2 regions of the Megasphaera sp. UPII 135-E genome follow, and region 1 is predicted to be linked to the other one. Evidence: a T-box and tRNA genes for the amino acid it is inferred to sense, from the RefSeq annotation. Region 1 holds a T-box; the other holds one or more tRNA genes.
What was found. A T-box is a leader RNA that pairs with one kind of tRNA and senses whether it is charged. The one in region 1 lies ahead of HMPREF1040_RS05115 (valine--tRNA ligase), so its partner is inferred to be a tRNA-Val.

Region 1 (11,725 bases):
AAACAGATTGTCGATATTCTCGCCATTTTTCCCACGCCAACGAAGGCGATCGACACGGCGGCTTGTTTGTTACAAGCGGGCTTGTTGCCGACATGTATAGAGTTTATGGATGAACCGACCTTACGTTCTATTGAGGCCTATTTGCATGAACCTTTACCGGGAAAGGACAAACGCAATTATGTCATCATCGAAATGGACGGTACGGAAGAGGAAATAGAGCCGGCCTTAGAAAGCATCGACACGATTTGTCAGCGTCAAGGAGCAACGGATATTCTCGTTGCCGATTATAAAAAGATTTGGCGTGCCCGTAAGGCCTTTGCTGAAGCCGTACGGGCAGAAAGTTTGCTCGTCAGTAAAGAGGATGTAGTCGTTCCCATAGAAAAGCAAGGCGAGTTTTTCCACATCATTGCCGACCTGGCACATAAGTATAACCTTATCACACGCATTGCCGGTCATATTGGCGATGGCAATATTCATCTTAATATTTTAAAACCAGCCGAAGAATCATATCTTACTTGGCAAAAACGGGTCACCGAAAATCAAACGGCACTGTACACGGCCTTATATCAACTAGGCGGGCGTTTATCCGGCGAACATGGCATCGGTGCCAAACGGCGTGATTTAATGGAACGGTTTACCGATCCTGCCACGTTAGCCCTGATGAAAACGATAAAAAAAGCCTTAGATCCACAATATGTACTGAATCCGGGCAAAATCTTTGATATATCAAAATAGGTCAAAAAAAACACCTTTTTTCTATATGAAAAAGGGTGTTTTTTCCGTTATGCTTATACCTATATTATTAAAAGGTATCTGTTTTATCTGAATAATTTGTCAAGTAATAAGAAATTCGACTCAACCCGATAGAGAGATCTTCCCGAAAAACAAAAATGTTATTAGGTACATTTAATCGTAACGGGGCAAAGGTCAATATCCCCTTGATTCCAGCGGCGACCATGTCATCGGCCACTTGTTGGGCTACCGATGCAGGGGTCGTAATAATGCCGATTTGAATTTGTTGTTCCCGAATAATTTTCCCCATATCGACACTTGATGTTACGGTAATGCCACCGACGTTTTGTCCGATAATCCGATGATCCACGTCAAATAACCCCATCGTGCGAAAACCTAAGCGTTCAAAGGTCTTATAGTTAGCAAGGGCCCAACCTAAATGGCCAATACCGGCAATGCCTATTTTCCAATGTTGTTGCAAACCGATAATTTCGACAATTTGTTGACACAGTTCACTAACATAATATCCTACCCCTTTTTTACCAAACGCACCAAAACAGGTTAAGTCTTTCCGAATTTGTTCAGGTGTAATGCCTAACCGTTCCCCTAATCTTTCTGAGGAAATAATATCAATACCCGCATCTCGCAATAACAATAAATCTCGATAGTATAATGGTAATCGTTCAATTACGGCATCCGATATTCCTTTTTTATGTCTCATCACGTATCATTCCTCCAACTAGCGTATTTCCCCTATATTATGAGTATACATACGATAGTACATCCTATTCTATGATATTATTATATATTAGTGTGAATTATTTCGCAAATTATTTTCGCTAAACCAATTGGCAAATATACCGCACCACAGCCAAAAGGTCATGGATAGTTGCGTTGCAAACAAGTCAAAATCACCTATGCCACAAACGGTCGTACCGATGATAATGCCCCCCATGAGTAAGGGGATGTAGCTTTCTTGATGGTTATGAATGTCGTAACACCGTGCGTAATACCAGTTTCCTCCATAAAACCACAGGAAGAAAAAAAAGCCGGTCATGCCCGTTTCGGCGAGGATATTTAAAAACATGTTATGTGCATGATAGATGCAAATGCCTGCATGCTTAATGAACCAATTGTACTGGGGATAAATCGTTTTAAATTCGCCCCAGCCAATACCCAAAATGGGATGCGTGCCGGCCATGGTAAGGGCGGCTTTCCACATGGACCACCGCATAGCAAGGGAGGTGTCTTCTTGGCTCACGGAAAAAAGAGATATCCACCGTGCATAGAGGGTGTCATGGTACCAACCAAAGAGAAGGGGGACACACAAAAACCACAGCCACCAGCGTTTATTTTCTACCCATCCCAAATACAAGCACAAGGCGGCCAAGGCGAGCCAGGCACCGCGAGAGTAGGTTAAGATCACCGCACCGACCAACGCCAACGTAAGGATGCGTTTGCCCCATACCAGATAGGGATGCTTGCAAGGCACACTAATACTGACGCAAAGGGCAATGACTAAAAATTGTGCCAATAAGTTCGGGTTATATAAGGGTGCATACATCCGCCGCGACAAGAAGGGAAAGGCGTCTTTATCCACCCATATATTCGTTTCGACAGGCGAAAGGATGTATTGCCCAAAGCCGCAAACGGTAACCGCCGCAGCGGCAAGTAAAAAAACATAACACAGTTGCTTTCGTTCCCCGGCGCCACGGACAAAGGTTTGTACCACATAATACAGTGCCAAATATTGCCCTAGCGTATAGATGTAAAAGGCCGTGCTACGTAAGGGTGTCGCCGTCGCATGTAGGGATAGCAGGGCAACGATACCAAAGCATATGGCCGGTACGTTTAAGGGTTGGCTGCTCTGCCGTGGTCTTCCATACCGTGCCATATAATAAATGGCTAAGCCCAACGTAAGGATAAAACACACTTCCATCGCTATCAGCTGCAAGGGCATAAAGAAGATGGTTCCTGCCAACGCGTACAAAATATGCTGCCGTGCTTTTTCTTTTTGGTCTCGTACATGATATGTAAAAATACCCATTGTCCGTTTCCTCCTCGTGTTATTATACTAAACCGGACGCTTTCTGACTAGCTAAAAAAAAATGACGGAAAGCCGCCATTTTTTTCTATTTTCCGGATCTACCAAAAACACCTATCCTACATCTGCAGGATAGGTGTTTTGAGTGATTTTTACATTAACGTTAGTGTTTTTTTGTTATTTCAATCGTGTATCCATGCTGTTCAACAATATCGGCTAATTCGGTATAGCGAATTGTCGCATTACGCATCTTAGCATTAAAGGCTTGCTGTGATAAGCCTATTTCTCTAGCAATATCTACTTCTGACTTATTGATATCAAACAACCAATTTTTCCACATTTTAATAAATTTGCGTTTTCGTTCTAACTTAATGGCATCATTTTTTTTCTTCGTCTTTCGTTGAACTGGTTCCATTTCTACTGCTTCACTCTGCTTGTTCATCCTTATTCATCACCCATTCATATTACACAATGTTTATACACGAAAATCTTTGCACGAATTCCGTATATACTTAAGTATTATATTTTTATTATACTCATTTTTTTGTTTTTTGTAAACTTTTTTTAACACATTTTCATGACAAAAGCACTACAATTTAACAACAAAATTAATGTATACACGTTCTTGCTCATAGACTCGCCTGATAGTGTTCACGCAGATAGGCTCGTACAACACCTTGCATATAAAGAGAACCAACGAGGCAAATGACGTCTTCAGCCGTTGCGTGTGTAAACGCCCGATCAACCGCCTCTTCCAAAGATTGACACGGCGTAGCGTGACAAGGCAATTGCGGACATAACACCTTTGGATCGGCCGTACGCGGATTGGGTACGGGAGCTACATAGACCTCATCATCTGAACGAAACAGTTCTTGTATCATGTGCGTATAATCCTTATCGGCTAGTACGGAAAAGACGAATATCCGCGGTCTACGTGCAAATACCTGTTCATAGGTCTGACAAAAGGAGGTAATCCCTGCGGGGTTATGTGCACCATCAATGACCACTTGCTTGCCTTGTACCGTCAGTACTTGGAAACGACCGGGCCAACGCACGTGGGCAAGTCCTTGGCAAATAGCGGTACGTGTCAATGCCTTGCGTGTACGTGCCAGTTCCAGTAGTGCCATCACTGCGGCGGCACCGTTCTGCTGCTGATGCTGTCCTAATAAAGGCAAGGTCACGTCAATGGTTTTGCCTGCGGTTGTCGTCACCCGTATCGCTTGGGTCGTCTTATCTTCCCCCGGCGGTAACGGCATGACGTCAAAGCCATGATGCAATGCGTACAGGCGACTTTGTTTCGCATACGCCCTTTTGGCTATGACCTGTAAGGCCTCGCCCGTAGCCGTTGTCACCACGGGTACACCCGCTTTAATAATCCCTGCTTTTTGCGTAGCTATCTCGCCAATCGTATGCCCACAATATTTCATATGATCAAAATCGACATTCGTAATAATGGATACAACCGGTGTGATCACATTCGTTGAATCCAATAATCCCCCTAAGCCAACTTCAATGACGGCGTAGTCTACCTTTTTTTCTGCAAAATACCAAAAAGCGGCAGCTGTAAGCATTTCAAACGTTGTGGGTGCTTCCTGTCCGGATGCCGTCAATTGGTTGACCCCTTCTTGTACCGTAGCGATAGCCTCGGCAAAATCAGGTGCCGAAATGAGTTGCCCATGTACATAAATTCGTTCTCGATACGTTTCCAAATGGGGCGATGTATAGCGACCTACCCGATAGCCGGCCGCTTCTAATGCCGCTGTTACCATCGCCGTTACTGAGCCTTTTCCATTCGTCCCCGTCACGTGTATCGTTTGATACTGCCGTTGAGGATTTCCCAATATATCCAATAAGGCGGTAATCCGCGAAAGTCCCAGTTGGATACCAAAGGAACTCGCCTGTTCAATATACTGTACCGCTTCTTCATAGGTCATACCTGTCACCTCTTACAATTGCTTTAATTCTGCTAAGCGATGTGTGAGCATCTCTAATTTATCTTGATAAGACCCTAATTTTTCCTTTTCTTTGTCTACTACATCCGCAGGAGCCTTCGCTAAAAAGCCCGCATTGTTCAGCTTGTGTTCGAGCCGTTCAATTTCTTTTTGTACTTTTCCCTGTTCTTTGAGTACACGTGCCATTTCTTTATCCACATCAATCAAATCTTTCACTTGCACGTACATTTCCATGCCGGGGGCTACTGCCACGACAGCATTCGTAGGTTTATCCGCTTGCGGTGATAAAATCGTTACCTTATCGGCAAAAGCTAAAATACGGAAATATTGTTCATGTTGTTGTAACAATGTCGCCGCTGTTTCATTAGCCGGTACAAAGATGACCGGTGCTTTTTTCCCCATCGGCACATGTGATTCGGCCCGCAAATTACGAATTCCTTTCACCGCTTCCATAAGCACTTGCATTTGTTTGGCATCTTCTGTAAATAGCCATTCTGCCTGTGCCGTTGGCCATGGTGCAAGCATAATGCTTTCGCCTTCATGCGGTACATGTTGCCAAATGTGTTCCGTCACAAAGGGCATAAAGGGATGCAATAATTCGAGCGTATGCGTCAATACATAGACCAATACGTATTGAACGGTACGCCGATCAACGGCATCATCGGATGTATATAAACGTGGTTTGGCCAATTCGATATACCAATCACAGAAATAATTCCAAATAAAGTCATACACCTTATCGGCAGCAGCCCCTAATTCAAAGCGATCTAAATCGGCTGTCACCTGTGCTACCCGTTCATGGAAGGTCGTCATAATCCAGCGATCGGCGAGCGTCAACGCATCACGTTGAGGAACATAGGTCGGATCGTAATCTTCCACATTCATCATAACAAATTTTGCGGCATTCCAAATTTTATTGGCAAAATTCCGATTGGCTTCCACCCGTTCCATATAAAACCGCATGTCATTACCCGGCGTATTGCCTGTCACCAAGGTAAACCGCAAGGCATCGGCTCCATATGTTTCACATACGCCTAAGGGGTCCACTCCATTGCCGAGAGATTTACTCATCTTCCGCCCTTGACTATCTCGTACCAACCCATGAATAAAGACGTGTTCAAAGGGAATGTCTTGCATAAATTCACACGTCATGAACATCATCCGTGCTACCCAGAAAAAGATGATATCATATCCCGTAACCAATACGCTCGTTGGGAAAAATTGTTCGATATCTGCTGTTTTATCCGGCCAACCTTGCGTGGAAAACGGCCATAAGGCCGAGCTAAACCATGTATCTAACACATCCGGATCACGCTGTATGTTGGTGCTTTGGCAATGCATACAATGGGTAATATCTTCACGTGCGACGGAGGTTTTACCACAATCCTCACAATACCAGGCAGGGATTTGATGGCCCCACCACAATTGACGAGAAATACACCAATCATGCACGTCTTCTAACCAGTGATTATAGGTTTTCACAAACCGTTCGGGAATGAAGGATGTCTTCCCCGCGGAAACCGCTTCTAACGCCGCCGTTGTCAACGGTTTCATCGAAACGAACCATTGCTTTGTCGCAAACGGTTCAATCGTCGTATGACAACGGGAACAATGGCCTACCGCATGAGCTAAGTCTTCTTGGTGATCTAATAAACCAAGCTTCTGTAAATCTGCTACGACTGCTTTACGGCAGGCTTCACGGGTCATCCCTTCATAGGCACTCCCGGCTTCACTATTCATCGTGCCATCTAAATTCATCACCATAATAGAAGGCAAGTTATGGCGTACGCCCATTTCAAAATCGTTCGGATCATGTGCCGGGGTAATCTTTACCGCACCTGTACCAAATTCTCGTTCTACGTACGTATCCCCAATAACCTCTACTTCTCGATTAACCAGGGGAATACGCACTTTTTTACCGATAAACTGACGTAGTTTTTCATCTTCCGGATGAACCGCCACAGCGGTATCACCCATCAAGGTTTCCGGTCGCGTCGTAGCGACCGTAATATATGCATCTTCGCCGACAAGGGGATACTTAATGTACCATAAATGCCCTTGTTCATCCACATGATCCACTTCAATATCACTAAGAGCCGTATGACATTGCGGACACCAATTCGTAATACGCGTACCTTGGTAAATAAGTCCCTTTTCATAAAGGGAAACAAAGACTTCTCGCACCGCCCGAGCACATTGCTCATCCATAGTAAAGCGTTTCCGACTCCAGTCGCAAGACGACCCTAAGCGGCGAATTTGCTTTTCAATGCGTTCACCATACTTGTTTTTCCAGTCCCACACGCGTTCTAAAAAAGCATCTCTACCAATGTCATAGCGTGTTTTCCCTTCCTTTGCCAGCTCTTCTTCGACCTTTACTTGCGTAGCAATACCAGCATGATCCGTACCGGGAATCCAATTCGTATTATACCCTTGCATTCGCTTAAAACGAATTAAAATGTCCTGCAACGTATTATCCAACGCATGCCCCATATGCAACTGGCCAGTAACATTCGGTGGAGGCATAACAATGCTGAAAGCTTCCTTCCCTGCTTCCGGTTCTTGATGAAAATAACCTGCTTTTTCCCAGTGCTCATACCACGATGTTTCTATTTCACCAGGTGCATAACTTCCTAACTTTTCTTTATTCCACTTCATCTAAACGCCTCCTTACAATTAAAAAAGCACACCTTCATCCCCTAGGACGAAAGTATGCTGCCTTCCGCGGTACCACCTATATTGTCGCCTTGCGACCACTTAATACAGATAACGGCTGTATCCGAACAAGCCTTTCCTCTTGTCAGCTCACGGGTGACACAATAGCTATACCGGAGCAACTTCTCAGCTACCGTTGCCTCTCTGACCGCTACGCACTATTTTCTTCCGCTCATTGCTTTTTTATTGTATATCATTTTAACAAGTTTATTTTTTTTGTCAATGCAAAAAAAGGATTATCGCATGCAAACGATAATCCTTTTTTTATCAAGCATAAATTTCCTATTATTTAGCCGTTAAAGCTGCCATTGTCACATAATTATAAGGTTGATTGAAGTGAGGCATAAAGAACAAGTCTAACAAGGCAATGCGATCAATAGTAACTTTTTCTTGAATAGCTAAGGAGAACATATTGATCTGTGCAGACATATCATACGTCGAAGCCAATTGTGCCCCTACGACAACACGGTCGTTTTTACGATACACGATGCGAATAGAAACCTTTGGATTTTCAACTTCCATAAACGCCGGTTTTTGCGTATCTTCAAAATCAGTATAACTTACTTCAATACCTGCTTTTGCAGCAGCGGCAACCGTCAAGCCGACAGTAACCATTTTCAAGTTATAAATGCAAATCCCGCTGGCCCCTTGTACACCCAGAGATTCAATTGCCGTACCGCATGCGTTATGAGCAGCTACCACGCCACTACGAACAGCATTCGTAGCCAACGCAATGTATGATTCTTTTCCCGTTGAATTATCAAATTCGGTCGTGCAATCGCCAATAGCATAAATATCTTTTTGACTCGTTTCAAATTTATTATTCGTCAAGTAGGCATTATTAGCAAAACGAGCAAACAAATCGCCACCTAATGCGGAGTTCGGTTTAAAGCCAACAGCGGAAATAACCATATCTGCTTTATACGTGCCTTTATCCGTAACAACAGCGCAAACCTTGCCATCTTTACCTTCAAATTTTTGCACACCTTCGCCCAAACGAATTTCAATGTTGTGTGCTTTCATGTTTTCCATCATCATATCCGTGAATTTCACATCAAAATTACGTGGCATAATGCGATCCGCCATATCTAACATAACCACATGTTTGCCCAAGCGTTCAAAGGCTTCTGCCAATTCTACGCCAATATAACCGGCACCCATAACAACTACATCTTTAATGTCTGGTTGTGCTTGTAATTTTTCAATAACTTCTTTGGCATTTTGATACAATTTTACCAATTGGATATTTTCCAAATCATGTCCGGGAACAGGAAGCACTACCGGATTAGAACCGGTTGCTAAAATCAATTTATCATAAGAATCTTCTTTTTCTACGCCATCAACGGTAACGGTAATCGTTTTCTTTGTTGGATTAATAGCCGTTACTTCCGCATTCATATGAATCTTAGCACCTTTTGCTGCTAAGCCTTCGGGTGATGCATAAAAGAGGCCATCGCCTGAATGAATTTGTTGTCCAATCCATAAAGCCATCCCACAGCCTAAAAAGCTGATATTCGTATTCTTATCGTATACGACGACTTCATTTCCCTTATAATTGTCCAAAATCGTGTTAATTGCTGCTGTACCTGCGTGGTTTGACCCTACTACAATAATTTTTGCCATAATACCTTCCTCCTTATATGCTTCACTCAAAATAAAAACCTTACGTTTTTATTTCTACTATTTTACTCAAGTATAAACTTTCACCCCTTGCTTGTCAATAATAGATATAGGAATTACTAACACATGATATGCCTAAAAAACATAGCTAAATGCAAGCATCCCTAAGAGCGGCTTACAGTATACAACCTACGGGGGAGCTAGGTCGCATTACTCCCCCTCCCCATGTATGCAGCATATCATTTAGGTTACGTCCTTTCTTTGTTCGCCTCTGCCGAAAACACCGGCATGGCTTATGTCTTTATCTACGACCGGTCGCTTTATTATACGTGTTTACGCATATGAGATCGCCTGTTACTTCTTCCGTTTTATGCATCTACAAAAAAACACATATCCTACGAATGTAGAATATGTGTTTTCTAGCTGACTCTATATTATTCAATAATCTCAAGAAGGCAATCGCCACTAATGATGGGTTGCCCCTTGGTGGCGTAAATTTCACCGACCGTACCGCTAAGGGGTGCGGTAATGGTTGTTTCCATCTTCATCGCTTCCGTAACGACTAAGGGTTCACCTTTTTTCACTTTTTGTCCCTTCGTGACGAGTATTTTCACGACAGATCCCGATAAGGTAGCACCGATGTCGCCCGGTACGGTTGGATCGGCTTTTCGTTTTGATACGGTTTGTAAGTCGATACTCTTATCGACAACTTGGATTTCCCGTTCCACCCCGTTAAAGAGGAACGTAATCGTACGAGTACCGCTATCATCGGGATCGCTAATGTTGATGAGGGTGATAATGAGGTCTTTCCCTTTTTCAATTTCGACATGTATTTCTTCGTTTTTATTCATGCCAAAGAAAAAAGTGGGGGTATCAAGAACGCTCACATCGCCATATATTTTGAGTTTTTCATTATAGTCGCGGAATACTTTGTCGTATTGGCAAAAAGCGTTAACGTCTTCATCGTCATGTTTATAGCCTGCATCGGCTAATTTTTTGCGGACACCTTCAAAATCTACGGGAGCTAACATTTTCCCTGGACGTTCGCTTAACGGCTTTTGACCTTTGAGTATAATTTTTTGCAACTTTTCCGGAAAACCGCCATAAGGTACACCTAAGCGACCTTCAAAAAATTCTACGACCGATTGGGGGTAGTCAAGAATATCGCCTTTTTCGTAAATAGCTTGTTCCGTCAAATTATTTTGCACCATAAAGAGTGCCATATCGCCGACAACCTTAGAAGATGGCGTAACTTTGATGATGTCACCAAACATCATGCTCACTTGGTGATACATCGCTTGAATTTCTTGCCACCGCTCGCCTAGGCCTACGGATTTTGCTTGCTGATGTAAATTCGAGTATTGCCCACCCGGCATTTCATGGAAGTAAACGGATGTACTCGGATAGGCTTCCGCTTTATCTACGCCTTTATAGTAAGGGCGAACGGATGCCCAGTAACGTGACATTTCTTCCATCGCCTGAACGTCCAAGTTAAGTTTCCGTGCTTTGCCTTGAATAGCATGATAAAAAGTACTCATGCTCGGTTGACTTGTACCACCGGCAAAGGCGGAGAACGTGCCATCGACAATGTCTACGCCTGCATCTACGGCACGGCAGAGCGTACCTACCGCATTACCTGCACCATCATGGGTATGCAAGTGTACCGGTACGGTAAGGACGTCTTTTAACGCTGAAATCAAGCGATATGATGCTTCCGGTTTAAGTAACCCGGCCATATCTTTTATGGCGACAATGTTAGCACCTGCTTTGGCTACTTCTTTGGCCATGTTCACATAGTATGCCAGGTCGTATTTAGAACGGGATGGATCGAGTATATCACCCGTATAACAAAGAGCGACTTCAGCAATTTTCCCCGTTTCACGGACGGCTTGAATGGTTTCATACATGTTATCCAAACTGTTCAAGCAATCAAAGATACGAAATACGTCAACCCCATTTTTAGCAGCCAATTGGACAAACTGTTTTACCACATTGTCGGGATAGCTTGTATAGCCAACACCATTGGCCCCGCGAATCAACATTTGTAAAAGGATATTCGGCGATTTTGCACGCATTTCTCGCAACCGTTCCCACGGGTCTTCCTGTAAAAAGCGATAGGCTACATCAAAGGTAGCACCGCCCCAGCATTCATAAGAAAATAGTTGCGATAATTTTTTGGAAGATGCTTCAAGTACACGCAGCATATCAATGGAGCGAACCCGCGTGGCAAGTAGAGATTGATGGGCATCACGCATCGTGGTATCCATTAAGAATATTTGCTCTTGATCGTATACCCATTTGCAAAAGCCTTCTGCACCAAGACTGTCAAAGCGTTGCTTTGTCCCGTCTGGATAGGGGCCTTCAGGAACGGTCGGCAGTTGTAGTGGTTCAAACACAGGTTTTTCCGTATGACCAGCACCACCATAGCCATTGATGGTCGTTTCACCAATATATTTTAAGAGTTTTGTTCCCCGATCTTGTACTACCGGCAAGTTAAATAATTCAGGATGGTCATCAATAAAATTAACATCGTATGAACCATCGACAAAGGATTGTTCTCTTAGTACATTAATAAGAAAACCGATATTTGTCTTAACGCCACGAATACGGAATTCTTTTAATGCACGGAGCATTTTCTGTACAGCACCAGCATGAGTAAGGGCAT
Region 2 (11,725 bases), on a different contig from region 1:
ATTTTATTCATAATAGGAGGCAAGTTTTAAGCCAAGGTGTATCTCAGATGTATCCGTCCCTGACAAATAATTGTCTGGACGGATTTTTTTGGAAAGCGTATGTTATCGTTTAAGAAAATAGACACATATAAAGATGGGTATACGGTTGTGTTAGTGAGTACATGTATGCTTGTAGATGGATGTATACTAATTGAAATGTTGTGTCGATTACGTCAAGATAGTGCTAGTGGTTATATTTTAGAAAGTAGGGCGATCACAATTGTTGAGATCGATATACCTTTTTAGGTTTTACGTTGTTACTAGAAATTTCTGGGAACAATGGTACGATTACCGATAAATAGGGGAAGGAAATCACTGTACATGACAAACGCTAGGTTGTATTATAGCAGGTGTTGCAGCAGTATAAGAACTTAATTATACTGTTATTAACGTATTTTGAAGGTAGATTAGTAAGGTGTTTTTTTGCTATGCTGAAATGGTATTGATGCATTGTCCGCGATGGGGCTGCATCTCTTTCCATTTATGGTACGTGACTTTTAAGCAGTTATTAGTTGAGAAGCACGGTAATAGGCATTTAAATAAGAAGGTAAGTTGTTTGTAGCTGTATTAGTTTGTATGGGGGAGAGTAATGCGATGGGCATGTTTTATCACGTTATTCTTGAATGGTAAGTGTAGTTAATAGGCTGTGCAGTGACGGGTAAAGGCATGGATACAAAAATGCAAGCGGTGACAACACACGTAGAGAAGCATATGACTTCAACACAATAGGGTATGTGTCAATGTGTTTTTATAACTGCAAAAGAGGGAAGGAAATACCGACGGTCTGTGATAGGCATATTGGTTTAGTACATCATTTTGTATTGTTTCAAGGAAAAAACAATGGAGGAGGATATTTTTTTCGGTTACGATGTATTATCGTTAGAATGGGAATATGGTATAATGAAGAAAAATATAAGAATAAAAGAAAGAAGGGATGATATGAAAATAGAAGAAGGTTCAGTCATTATGGTGCATGAAAATGGATTGGCTGAAGTTAAAGTAGGGCGTCATTCCGATTGTATAGCGTGTGGAGCCTGTCCAGGATCGGATAACATCGTGGTTATGGTTGTTGATCCTATTGGTGTAAAAGTGGGACAACAAGTGAAATTTGAAATGCGTGAAATGAATGTTATCATGGGGGCATTTGTTTGCTTTATTTTGCCTTTACTGTTAATTGGGTTAGGGGCAATTGGCGGCTATTATTATGGACTTTCAACGGGTGTTGAAGAAGTACATTTTGCGGTTTTTGGTGGCATAGTTGGGCTTGTTATTGGTGTTGTGCTTATGAAATGGTTTGATCGAACCTTTCGGACGGACGATACAATAAAACCCAAAATTATTGAGATTTGTGAGTAAAAAAAAACAGGTTCTAAAAAGAACCTGTTTTTTTATTAAAATATCAAGAAAAAGAAATAAAATATTTTATAATATAATAGAAGTGTGGTATGATTATAAAAAGTGTAATGGAGGCGATAAATATGGCATCACCAGATATGATGGCGTTAGGATCACAAGCATCGGTTATTCGCGATTTATTTGCTTATGGGCAGGAACAAGCTGCCAAGATAGGAAAGGAACATGTATTTGATTTTAGTATTGGAAACCCGACTGTACCTGCTCCAGCGTGTGTGGCAAAAGCTATTCATCAAGTATTTATGACATATTCGTCAACGGATATCCATGGTTACACGGCAGCGGCTGGTGATAAGAAGGTGCGCGATGGGTTGGCTGCGTACATGAATGAGCAATATGGCGCTAATGTAACGGGTGATTGTTTTTATCTTACCTGTGGGGCAGCAGCGTCTTTGACGATTACCTTGAAGGCGATTGTGGAAAAATCATCAGATGAAATTATTGTCATTGCTCCATTTTTCCCTGAATATACCGTGTTCATCAAAAATGCAGGTGCAAAGGTGTGTGTTGTGCCACCCGACACGGAACATTTCCAAATTCCGCTGGCTGAGTTTGCCAACGCAATTAATGAGCACACACGGGCGGTTATCTTAAATTCGCCGAACAATCCTTCAGGCGTCGTATATACCCCAGAAACATATCAGCAAGTAGCGACTATTTTAGCGGAAAAATCAAAGGAATATGGACATCCGATTTATATTATTGCGGATGAACCATATCGTGAAATTATTTATGACGGTAAGCCGATTGTGTATGTCCCTTCGCATTATCAGGATACGATTATCTGTTATTCTTATAGTAAATCATTGTCCTTACCGGGAGAACGTATTGGGTATATTTTAGTACCACCACAAGTAACCTCAGCAGCAGATGTATATACGGCGATTTGTGGTGCTGGTCGTTCTATGGGTTTTGTATGTGCCCCCCATCTTTTTCAACATGTTATCTTACAATGCTTGGGCGAGGTGTCAGATATCAGCATTTATGATAGAAACCGTAAATTATTGTATACTGAGTTGACGAAGATGGGCTATGAATGTGTGTATCCTGATGGTGCATTTTATCTCTTTGTTAAATCACCAGAAACGGATGCCAAGGCCTTTTCGGATAAGGCAAAAGCCTTAAATTTGCTTATTGTGCCAGCTGATTCATTTGGCTGTCCTGGCTATGTGCGAATTTCGTATTGTGTAGAGGAAGATATGATTCATCGTGCTTTACCCGTATTTGAACAAGTAATGCAACAATATAAGTAAGAAAAAAGCAAGCTGTAACCTGAAATGTAGGGACCGGCTTGCTTTTTTAGTAAAAAAATAAAAAATAAGAAAAAAGTACTTGCCAAAGAATGAAAGTCATAGTATAATTCTTATTGTTCGATAGCGAACAATACATATTCCTCAATAGCTCAGTTGGTAGAGCAATCGGCTGTTAACCGATTTGTCGTAGGTTCGAGTCCTACTTGAGGAGCCATGGCCCCTTGGTCAAGTGGTCTAAGACACCGCCCTTTCACGGCGGGAACATGGGTTCAAATCCCGTAGGGGTCACCACATATGGGCGATTAGCTCAGCTGGGAGAGCGCCTGCCTTACAAGCAGGATGTCGGCAGTTCGATCCTGTCATCGCCCACCATATGAATAGGAGAACTTTCAATTTGTACATGTGTACAAAATTGAAAGTTCTTTTTCATAATAATAAAATAAGGTTGCCTTTGTTTCTATGTGAACGGAGCGAGCAAGTGGTGATATTTATGTTGAGGATAATGGAGGTAGTGAGTTGCAATCGTTAGAATCTATATTAGTATTTGATATCACGATGGTTATACAAGTTATTTTAATTGACTTAGCCTTAGGTGCCGATAACTCAGTTGTTATCGGCTTAGCTGCTAAAAATTTAAGACCGGAGTTGCAGCGGAAAGCTATATGGTATGGTACGGCTGGTGCTATTTTATTGCGTTTTTTAATGGCTTTTGCCGTTTCATGGGTATTGCAAATTCCCTATGCCAAGACGATTGGAGGCTTGATATTGGTGTATATTGGTATTTCCCTAATTGGTGCTAAAGAAGCAGAGGGAGATATGAAGGTAGACGCCAAAAATACCTTGCTGGGTGCAATCAAAACTATTATGATGGCTGATATGTTAATGAGTATGGATAATGTTCTAGGTATCGTTGGCGTTACGAATAATCACTGGGGATTGTTGATTTTGGGCATGTTGATTTCCGTGCCGATCATCGTCTTTGGTAGTACTGTTGTAGTGAAGGTGATGCATAAGTTGCCAGTCTTGATTTATATAGGGGGTGCTATTTTAGCTTGGGCTGCGGCGTCTATGGTGATTACGGATCAGTATTTAGCTACTCATATAGGCGATATTCGTGCATATAGTGGAATCGTAAAAGCCGTTTTTTTAGTACTTACTGTTGGTGGCGGTTTTCTATGGAAATACAGCCGTAGTAAGGGGACGGAATGAAAAAACAACTTGACTTTTTTATGATGTGTGGTATCATATACAAGTCAGGATAACGGGGCGTGGCGCAGTTTGGTAGCGCGCTTGGTTCGGGACTAAGAGGTCGCAGGTTCAAATCCTGTCGCCCCGACCATATAGCGAAAGCGGTTCCGAAAGCGGTTCCAATATACTTGGAGAGGTGTCCGAGTGGTTTAAGGAGCATGATTGGAAATCATGTGTAGGGCTATCGCTCTACCGAGGGTTCGAATCCCTCCCTCTCCGCCAGCATACAAAGAATCTACTATGGTAGGTTCTTTTTTTGTGTATTTGCGTAGAAATGGAAAAAGACAGTTGCTATATAAGCATAGGTGGCGTATAATCGATTTTATTGATGCATAATAAATAGGTATAAGGGATAAAAGTTATATTATAATATTGTAATTCTTTTTAATAACAGTTACAATATAATAAATGATGTTCATTAAGATGCAAGTTGTTTACTATTTATTACAATATGCATCGTAATAGCAAAGGAGGTTTTTTATGAATATTGCCGAAAAGCTGAGAACGAATGGATATAAGGTTACACCACAGCGATTGGCTGTATATGATGCGATCAATAATAACATGTCTCATCCTAATGCGGAGTCTATTTATAAAAAGTTACAACCTAATTATCCCTCTATGAGTTTAGCGACCGTATATAAAACGATGGAAATTTTTGCTAAGATTGGTGTAGTTAGGGTATTGCAATGTGGAGAGGATTCACATCGATATGACTATAAAATAGATTCGCATGCACATATTCGTTGTGTGAAGTGTAATCGTATTTATGATGTCAATATTGATCAGGCACCATTAATCGAATTAGCGGCTAGTCAAACGGGCTTTACCATAGATGATGTAAGCCTATCATTTATTGGGACATGTAAAGATTGTCAAGAAAAAGAATAATATAGTAATATAAAGGGTACAGGACGAATGGTCTGTACTCTTTTTTTGTGCAGTCGTATTAGTAAGGAGTAGATGATGAGAATATTGCATACGGCCGATTGGCATTTAGGTAAGATGTTTTATGGTGAATATTTGACGGATGATCAAGAATATGTGTTACGACAACAGTTTTTACCACTGTTAAAAGAAGCGGCGGTGGACGTGGTTGTAATTGCAGGTGATATTTATGACCGGAGCTTACCACCGACAGGGGCAGTGGAATTATTTGATGAAATGATTACCAAAATTGCCAACGAAGCACATATACCTTGTATGATTATTAGTGGTAATCATGACAGCGCTACTCGTCTTTCCTTTGGTAATAATCTATTGTCAGCACAGGGGATTTATATAGCTGGTGATTGGAATAAATTGGTTAATCCCGTGATTATGGAAGACAAGTTTGGGAAGGTGTCTTTTTATTTGATTCCTTTTGCTGATCCAGCGGAAATACGACAACAATTTGGCAATCGGGATGTGCATGATCATGAAAGTGCGTTGCGACAGGTGTTAGCGTATTATCCTCGCGGAACAGCACGTTCCGTTTGTGTCGCACATGCTTTTGTTACGGGTGGAATTACCAGTGATTCAGAACGCCCGTTAGCGATTGGGGGAACAGAAGTGGTCGATGTGTCTTGTTTCGATGGTTTTTCCTATACTGCACTGGGACATTTACATGGACCACAACAGGCTGGGGGCAGAAAAAACGTTCGCTATGCGGGGAGTTTATTGAAATATTCCTTTGGAGAAGCACGGCAGAAAAAATCATTCCTTCTTGTTGATATGGATGGCAATGGGCAGGTTGCCTTTGAGTCCATTCCCATTATGTCGCGGCGCGATGTACGTATTATCGAAGGTGATTTTGCTACGTTGATGGCTGCGGCGGATACGCAGACGGATGATTTTATCTTGGCACGAGTGTTGGATAGTGAACCTATTTTAGATGGCATGACGAAGATTCGACAAAAGTATCCTAATGCGTTGGCCTTAGAAACCCCAAATCGTCGTATGATGGGAATGCAGGAAGGACCACGGGCGGTGGGGAAAACGACAGAGTTTGAGTTATTTCAGAGTTTTGTACAGTCTATGCGAGGCGAGGGGCTATCGGTGCAAGAACAAGCATGTGCAACGGATATTTGGCAACGGTTACTAGCAGAGGATGGTGATGGAATGTTATGAGGCCTTTATATTTGGAAATGCAGGCTTTTGGACCATATGCGGGTAAGCAGTGTATTGATTTTAGAGATTTGAAAGAACGGCGGTTATTTTTAATTTATGGACCTACTGGTGCAGGTAAGACGACGATCTTAGATGCTATGTGTTATGCCTTGTATGGTGATACGAGTGGTAATCGCCGTTCGGGGGCACATATGCGGAGTGAATATGCCTCGCCACAGGTGCCGACTAAGGTGAGCTTTGCTTTTACAGTGGGATCTCATTATTATCGGATTGAACGTAGTCCCGAGCAAGAAATTGCAAAATTACGAGGTTCGGGGTTAAAAAAGGCGGCCGCAATGGTGGCTTTGTATGAAACAGATGCGAATGGTGAAGATACGCAAGTGATCGCAACGAAGAACGTAAATGCACAGGTAGAATCTATCTTAGGTTTTAAGTCGGAACAATTTCGGCAAGTTGTTCTTTTACCGCAAGGAGATTTTCGCAAACTCCTGTTAGCCGGTTCAGCTGAACGACAACAAATTATGCAGATTTTGTTTCATACAGAGCGTTATGCACGGTTTCAACTTTTTATGAAAGAAAAGCATGATGCCATACAGCAAGAATATCAGCAACTGGTGCAACAGGAAAAACAGGGATTAGAAAGTGCAGACTTATCAACGGTAGAGTTGTTACAAGCACGGATAACTGAAAATACTCATCAGATACAAGCGATACAACAGCAGATTGAGGTAGCTCAACGGTTACAGGAACAGCGAACGCAAGAATTACAAGTGGCAACGGAGTTGGAGAGCCATTTTAAGGCACTTGCGGAAGCAAAGTTAGCGTATGAACAGTTACAAAAGCAAGAAAAGGAGATGGCACAGCGTAAAGTATATATAGAACAGCTTGAGCAGGCACATATTTTAGTGGATGCTTTTCAACAAGTAGATGCTATTATAACGAAAGGAAAAGAAGCAAGTATTCGTAAGCAGCAAGTAGAACAGCAGCGGAATGACGCACGTGAAAAGGCAAAGCAAGCGGCACAAACCTATGCAAAGTTGCAGGCACAACAAGGAGAAATTGAGGTGTTGACGGGTACAATTCAACAGTGGAAAGGATGGCAATCGCGGATTAACGAATACCACAAACAGAAAAAACGGTGGGATTTAATACAAAAGAAAGAAAAGGATGTAAAAGAAAAAGTGGCTGCACAGGAAAAGCTGCGGGTTGAAGTTGAGGCAAAAATACAACACGTACGTCAAGCGGAAGTACAGTTAGCACAGATACAAACGACGATAGGGGATAAGCAACTAGCGTTGAAACAAGCCCACGATGAACAAAATAGGGCAAATAGTAGACAAGAGTATAAGCAGAAAATAGAGACCGAAGAAAAAAATATGCAGTTTGGGTTAGACCAATTGAAGTGCATGCAAGACGAGGCCTCTCGTCTTACACGGGAGTATGAACAAGTGTATTGTTTGTTTATTCAAGGGCAGGCAGCGGTACTGGCAACAACTTTACAGGATGATATGCCATGCCCTGTGTGCGGTTCGCAAGAACATCCGGCACCAGCGATACCGTTGGCAGCCATACCAACGCAAGACGAGGTAGAGGAAAAGAAGAAAAAGGTAGAAGAAGTAAAGGAAAAGTGTCAGAAAAAAGAAGTAATTATTCAGGAAAGTATGACGAAGATAGAAACCTGGAAACGGGAATACGGGAAACTTATAACTGGGGATGAGGCAGATAAAACTGTGGCACAGTGTCAAAATGAGATAGATACATTAGAAGAGATGCTTAAGACTTTATCGACACAGGTACAGATGATAACGACAAGTCTTCAGTGTATGCCGGATATGGAGAAACAGTTACAAACGATAGAGGTAGATATAAAGGAACAGCAAGATACATATATGACATATCATGAAGAAGCCATTCGGTTAGCCACGGACATAGCAATGGTAGAACAGGAAATTCCCGTGGAATATAGAATGCCTAACGCGGTAGATAGGGCGATACAAAAGGAAGAAAAAACGGTAGCTAAGTTTAAAGAAAACGTACAGCAGGCCGAAAAAGAACGGCTTCAGCAAGGGCGATTAGAAGTGCAGTTGCAAACCGTATTTGATCAAGAATGCAAGAAGCATAAACAGTTACAAGCGGATTATAAAGAAGCATGGAAGCTGTTAGTTACACGTGTACAAGAGGCTGGTTTTGATAGTCCGGACCGGTGTCGTATGTTGCAAGAACGTTGGAAAGAACGGGACAAAGAAAAACAAATACTTCAGGATTACGAAGAAAAACAGTCGCGGCATATTGGCGTGATCAAAAAAGAAGAAGCATGCATACAAGGACAGGTTCGCCCCGCCGTAGAAGAAAAAAACAAGCCATGCAAGCAGTGAATGAACAGGTGCGACAGGCGAGTGAAAAAAAAGCAACCTTGAATGAACAGGTGCAACAAGATACTAAATTATATGAACGGATGCAAGCAGGGAAACAGCGACAAAACGTGTTGATGGAAGAATATAAGGTAGTTGGTTCGGTGTATGAATTGGTCAGTGGTAAGCAAACGGGAATTAATTTTGAACGCTATGTCTTAGGTGCGTTATTAGATGAAGTATTGGCAGCAGCGAATTTGCGATTACATACGATGAGTAGGCAACGATATGAATTGCAGCGTTCTCATAGTTGGGATGATAAACGGGTGAAACAAATTGGCTTAGATATTGAAGTATTTGATAACTATACAGGTTATGCTCGTCCAGCCAATACGCTTTCTGGTGGTGAAACTTTTTTAGCTTCTCTGGCACTTGCCCTGGGATTAGCAGATGTAGTACAGACCTATTCGGGCGGTATTCATTTGGATACTATTTTTATTGATGAAGGCTTTGGTACTCTTGATGATGAAACTCTTGATTTTGCACTGAAAACGTTGTTGCAATTACAAGGTAATGGTAGGTTGGTAGGGATCATTTCGCATGTAGCTGAACTAAAAGAACGCATTACGACTCGTTTGGCTATTCAAAAAACAAAACAGGGAAGTACGGCGGCTTTTGAATTGTTGAATTAACGATTATATTGGCAGCGGTTAAAGAAACGAGTATAATCGAGTATAATAGGGGGCTTGCAGAAAGGAAGCGTATAAGATGCAATTTACATTTCGACATACTAATTTTAATGTATTAGATTTATCGCGAAGTCTTGCTTTTTATGAAAAAGCGTTAGGATTAAAAGAAATTCGGCGGATTGAACGACCAGATTTTACGATTGTATATATAGGCGATGGCGTTTCTTCGTTTTGTTTGGAACTCACGTGGCTTAAGGCTCGTACTACCCCGTATAATTTAGGGGAGAATGAATTTCATACGGCGTTTGCCGTCTCGGATATGGATAATGCATTGGCTTTACACCGAAGTATGGATTGTGTGGTTTATGAAAACCCTGATATGGGTATTTATTTTATTATCGATCCCGATGGCTATTGGTTAGAAATTATTCCAGAGGTACTATAAATGGAAGAAAAATATACACAGCGAACGGCATGGCTTTTAGGCAAGGATAATGTGCAGAAATTGGGCGAAAAGAAGATCTTGCTGTTTGGCGTAGGTGGGGTAGGGTCGTTTGTAGCCGAAGCGTTGATTCGTGCTGGTATTGGACACCTTGTACTTGTCGATGCAGATGTTTTTGAACCGTCAAATATTAATCGTCAATTAGGTGCTACTGTTATTACGATAGGGCAGCCAAAAGTAAACGCTATGAAGGAACGATTGCTAATGATTAATCCTACTGCGGATATACAAACTCATCAGTTTTTTTATTTACCGGAAACGCATCGTGACTTCATTTCGCAGATACAACCAGATTATGTGGTTGATGCGATTGATACGGTGGCGGCCAAGATTTCTATTATTGAAGAATCATATACCTTACATATTCCTGTCATCTCTTCTATGGGAGCTGGCAATAAATTACATCCTGAACAGTTTGAAATAGAGAAGATTGAAAAGACGTCTGTTGATCCGTTGGCAAAAAAAATACGCAAAGAATTAAAACAACGAGGCATACAAGGTATTTTGGTCGTGTATTCCAAAGAAAAGCCGATAATACCGCAAAAAGAGGAAACGGAAAATGCATCGCCAGGAAGTATTTCTTTTGTTCCCGGGGCGGTTGGACTTATTATCGCTGGTGCGGTGATTCGTGAATTGGTACAGATTGATTAAAAAACGACATGTAAAATGAGAAAGTAGTCTCTGTGTAGGATGTGTGTTTTTTTGATAAAAACTAAAAACAACATGATAGAGTATATTTGTATTGACACTCTCTACTATATATAGTATTATTAAAGCACGTTAAAAAACCATCGAAATGGTGTTTATTCACAATATAAATTAGATAAATATAATCCGTATTACTTATATATGGGGGGTACATAGAAGTGGAAGTAATCAAACGTAATGGAAAACGCGTTCCTTTTGATCGTAATAAAATTGTTATTGCTATTGAAAAGGCAATGAATAGTAGTAGTGGTGTTTATGAACCAGGACAAGCGGAACGCATTGCCCAAGAGATTGAAGCGTATGCCGTAGCGATTCGCAAAGATATGACTATATATGGTATTGAAGATAAGGTTTATGAATACTTATTAAAGTACAATAATCCGGCTACGGCACGGGCTTATGAAAATTATAAGGCCATTCAAGCGTTTAAACGCCAGACCAATACGACTGACTCAGATGTGTTTGGTTTGTTGGATAATACAAACGTGGATGTGTTGAATGAAAATTCTAATAAAAATGGTCATGTTGTATCGACACAACGCGATTTAATTGCGGGGGAAGTATCTAAAGATATTGCTCGGCGTAAATTGATTCCTGCGGATATTGTGCAGGCACATGATTCGGGGGCAATTCATTTTCATGATATGGATTATATCATTCAACCCATGTTTAATTGTTGCTTGATTAACTTAGAAGATATGTTGGCAAATGGTACGGTTATTAATGGAAAAAGAATTGATACGCCGAAATCGTTCCAAGTAGCTTGCACGGTGACGACTCAAATTATTGCCCAAGTAGCGAGTGGTCAATATGGAGGTCAGTCGATTAATGGTATTGATCGTATTTTAGCTCCCTATGTACGGAAATCTTTTGAAAAATACATGGCGGCTGTCGTGGAAGAACAGCAAGAAGTATATGGTATTGAACCGGATATGAAAAAAGCGGAAGAAATTGCATGGAAGCGTACACGTAAAGAAATTAAAGATGGAATCCAAACCGTACAATATCAAATTAACACCTTGATGACAACGAATGGGCAAGCACCGTTTGTAACTCTATTTATGTACTTTAAACCTGATTATGAATACGCTAAAGAAGCGGCATTGATTACGGAAGAATTGTTGCGGCAACGGATTCAAGGCATAAAAAATGAAGCAGACGTATATGTAACTCCTGCTTTTCCAAAATTGATTTATGTCTTAGATGAACATAACGTGACGGCCGATAGTCCTTATTTTTATTTGACGAAATTAGCGGCAGAATGTACGGCAAAACGAATGTATCCTGATTATATTTCTGCAAAAAAGATGAAAGAAAATTATGAAGGAAATGTATTTAGTCCAATGGGGTGTCGTTCCTTTTTATCACCGTGGAAGGATGAAACTGGCAAGTATAAATTCGATGGCCGCTTTA

Region 2: it has a tRNA-Val gene. The T-box ahead of HMPREF1040_RS05115 (valine--tRNA ligase) is inferred to sense a tRNA for this amino acid. The anticodon was not compared.

The regions. Positions count from the first base shown of each region.
Region 1 is NZ_AFUG01000035.1:43,969-55,693, forward strand. It holds gene HMPREF1040_RS05090 (FAD-binding oxidoreductase) at 1-735, shown strand, start outside; gene HMPREF1040_RS05095 (redox-sensing transcriptional repressor Rex) at 803-1,453, opposite strand; gene HMPREF1040_RS05100 (O-antigen ligase) at 1,541-2,779, opposite strand; gene HMPREF1040_RS05105 (hypothetical protein) at 2,940-3,218, opposite strand; gene HMPREF1040_RS05110 (folylpolyglutamate synthase/dihydrofolate synthase family protein) at 3,406-4,710, opposite strand; gene HMPREF1040_RS05115 (valine--tRNA ligase) at 4,723-7,383, opposite strand; T-box leader at 7,423-7,625, opposite strand; gene nox (H2O-forming NADH oxidase) at 7,726-9,063, opposite strand; gene HMPREF1040_RS05125 (pyruvate carboxylase) at 9,495-11,725, opposite strand, start outside.
Region 2 is NZ_AFUG01000008.1:150,776-162,500, reverse strand. It holds gene HMPREF1040_RS02120 (hypothetical protein) at 100-285, shown strand; gene HMPREF1040_RS02115 (SoxR reducing system RseC family protein) at 979-1,395, shown strand; gene HMPREF1040_RS02110 (pyridoxal phosphate-dependent aminotransferase) at 1,518-2,705, shown strand; tRNA gene HMPREF1040_RS02105 (tRNA-Asn) at 2,844-2,919, shown strand; tRNA gene HMPREF1040_RS02100 (tRNA-Glu) at 2,921-2,996, shown strand; tRNA gene HMPREF1040_RS02095 (tRNA-Val) at 3,002-3,077, shown strand; gene HMPREF1040_RS02090 (TerC family protein) at 3,222-3,914, shown strand; tRNA gene HMPREF1040_RS02085 (tRNA-Pro) at 3,968-4,044, shown strand; tRNA gene HMPREF1040_RS02080 (tRNA-Ser) at 4,084-4,175, shown strand; gene HMPREF1040_RS02075 (Fur family transcriptional regulator) at 4,434-4,844, shown strand; gene HMPREF1040_RS02070 (exonuclease SbcCD subunit D) at 4,917-6,062, shown strand; gene HMPREF1040_RS02065 (AAA family ATPase) at 6,059-8,437, shown strand; gene HMPREF1040_RS07910 (SbcC/MukB-like Walker B domain-containing protein) at 8,425-9,105, shown strand; gene HMPREF1040_RS02060 (VOC family protein) at 9,182-9,547, shown strand; gene HMPREF1040_RS02055 (ThiF family adenylyltransferase) at 9,548-10,255, shown strand; gene nrdD (anaerobic ribonucleoside-triphosphate reductase) at 10,471-11,725, shown strand, end outside.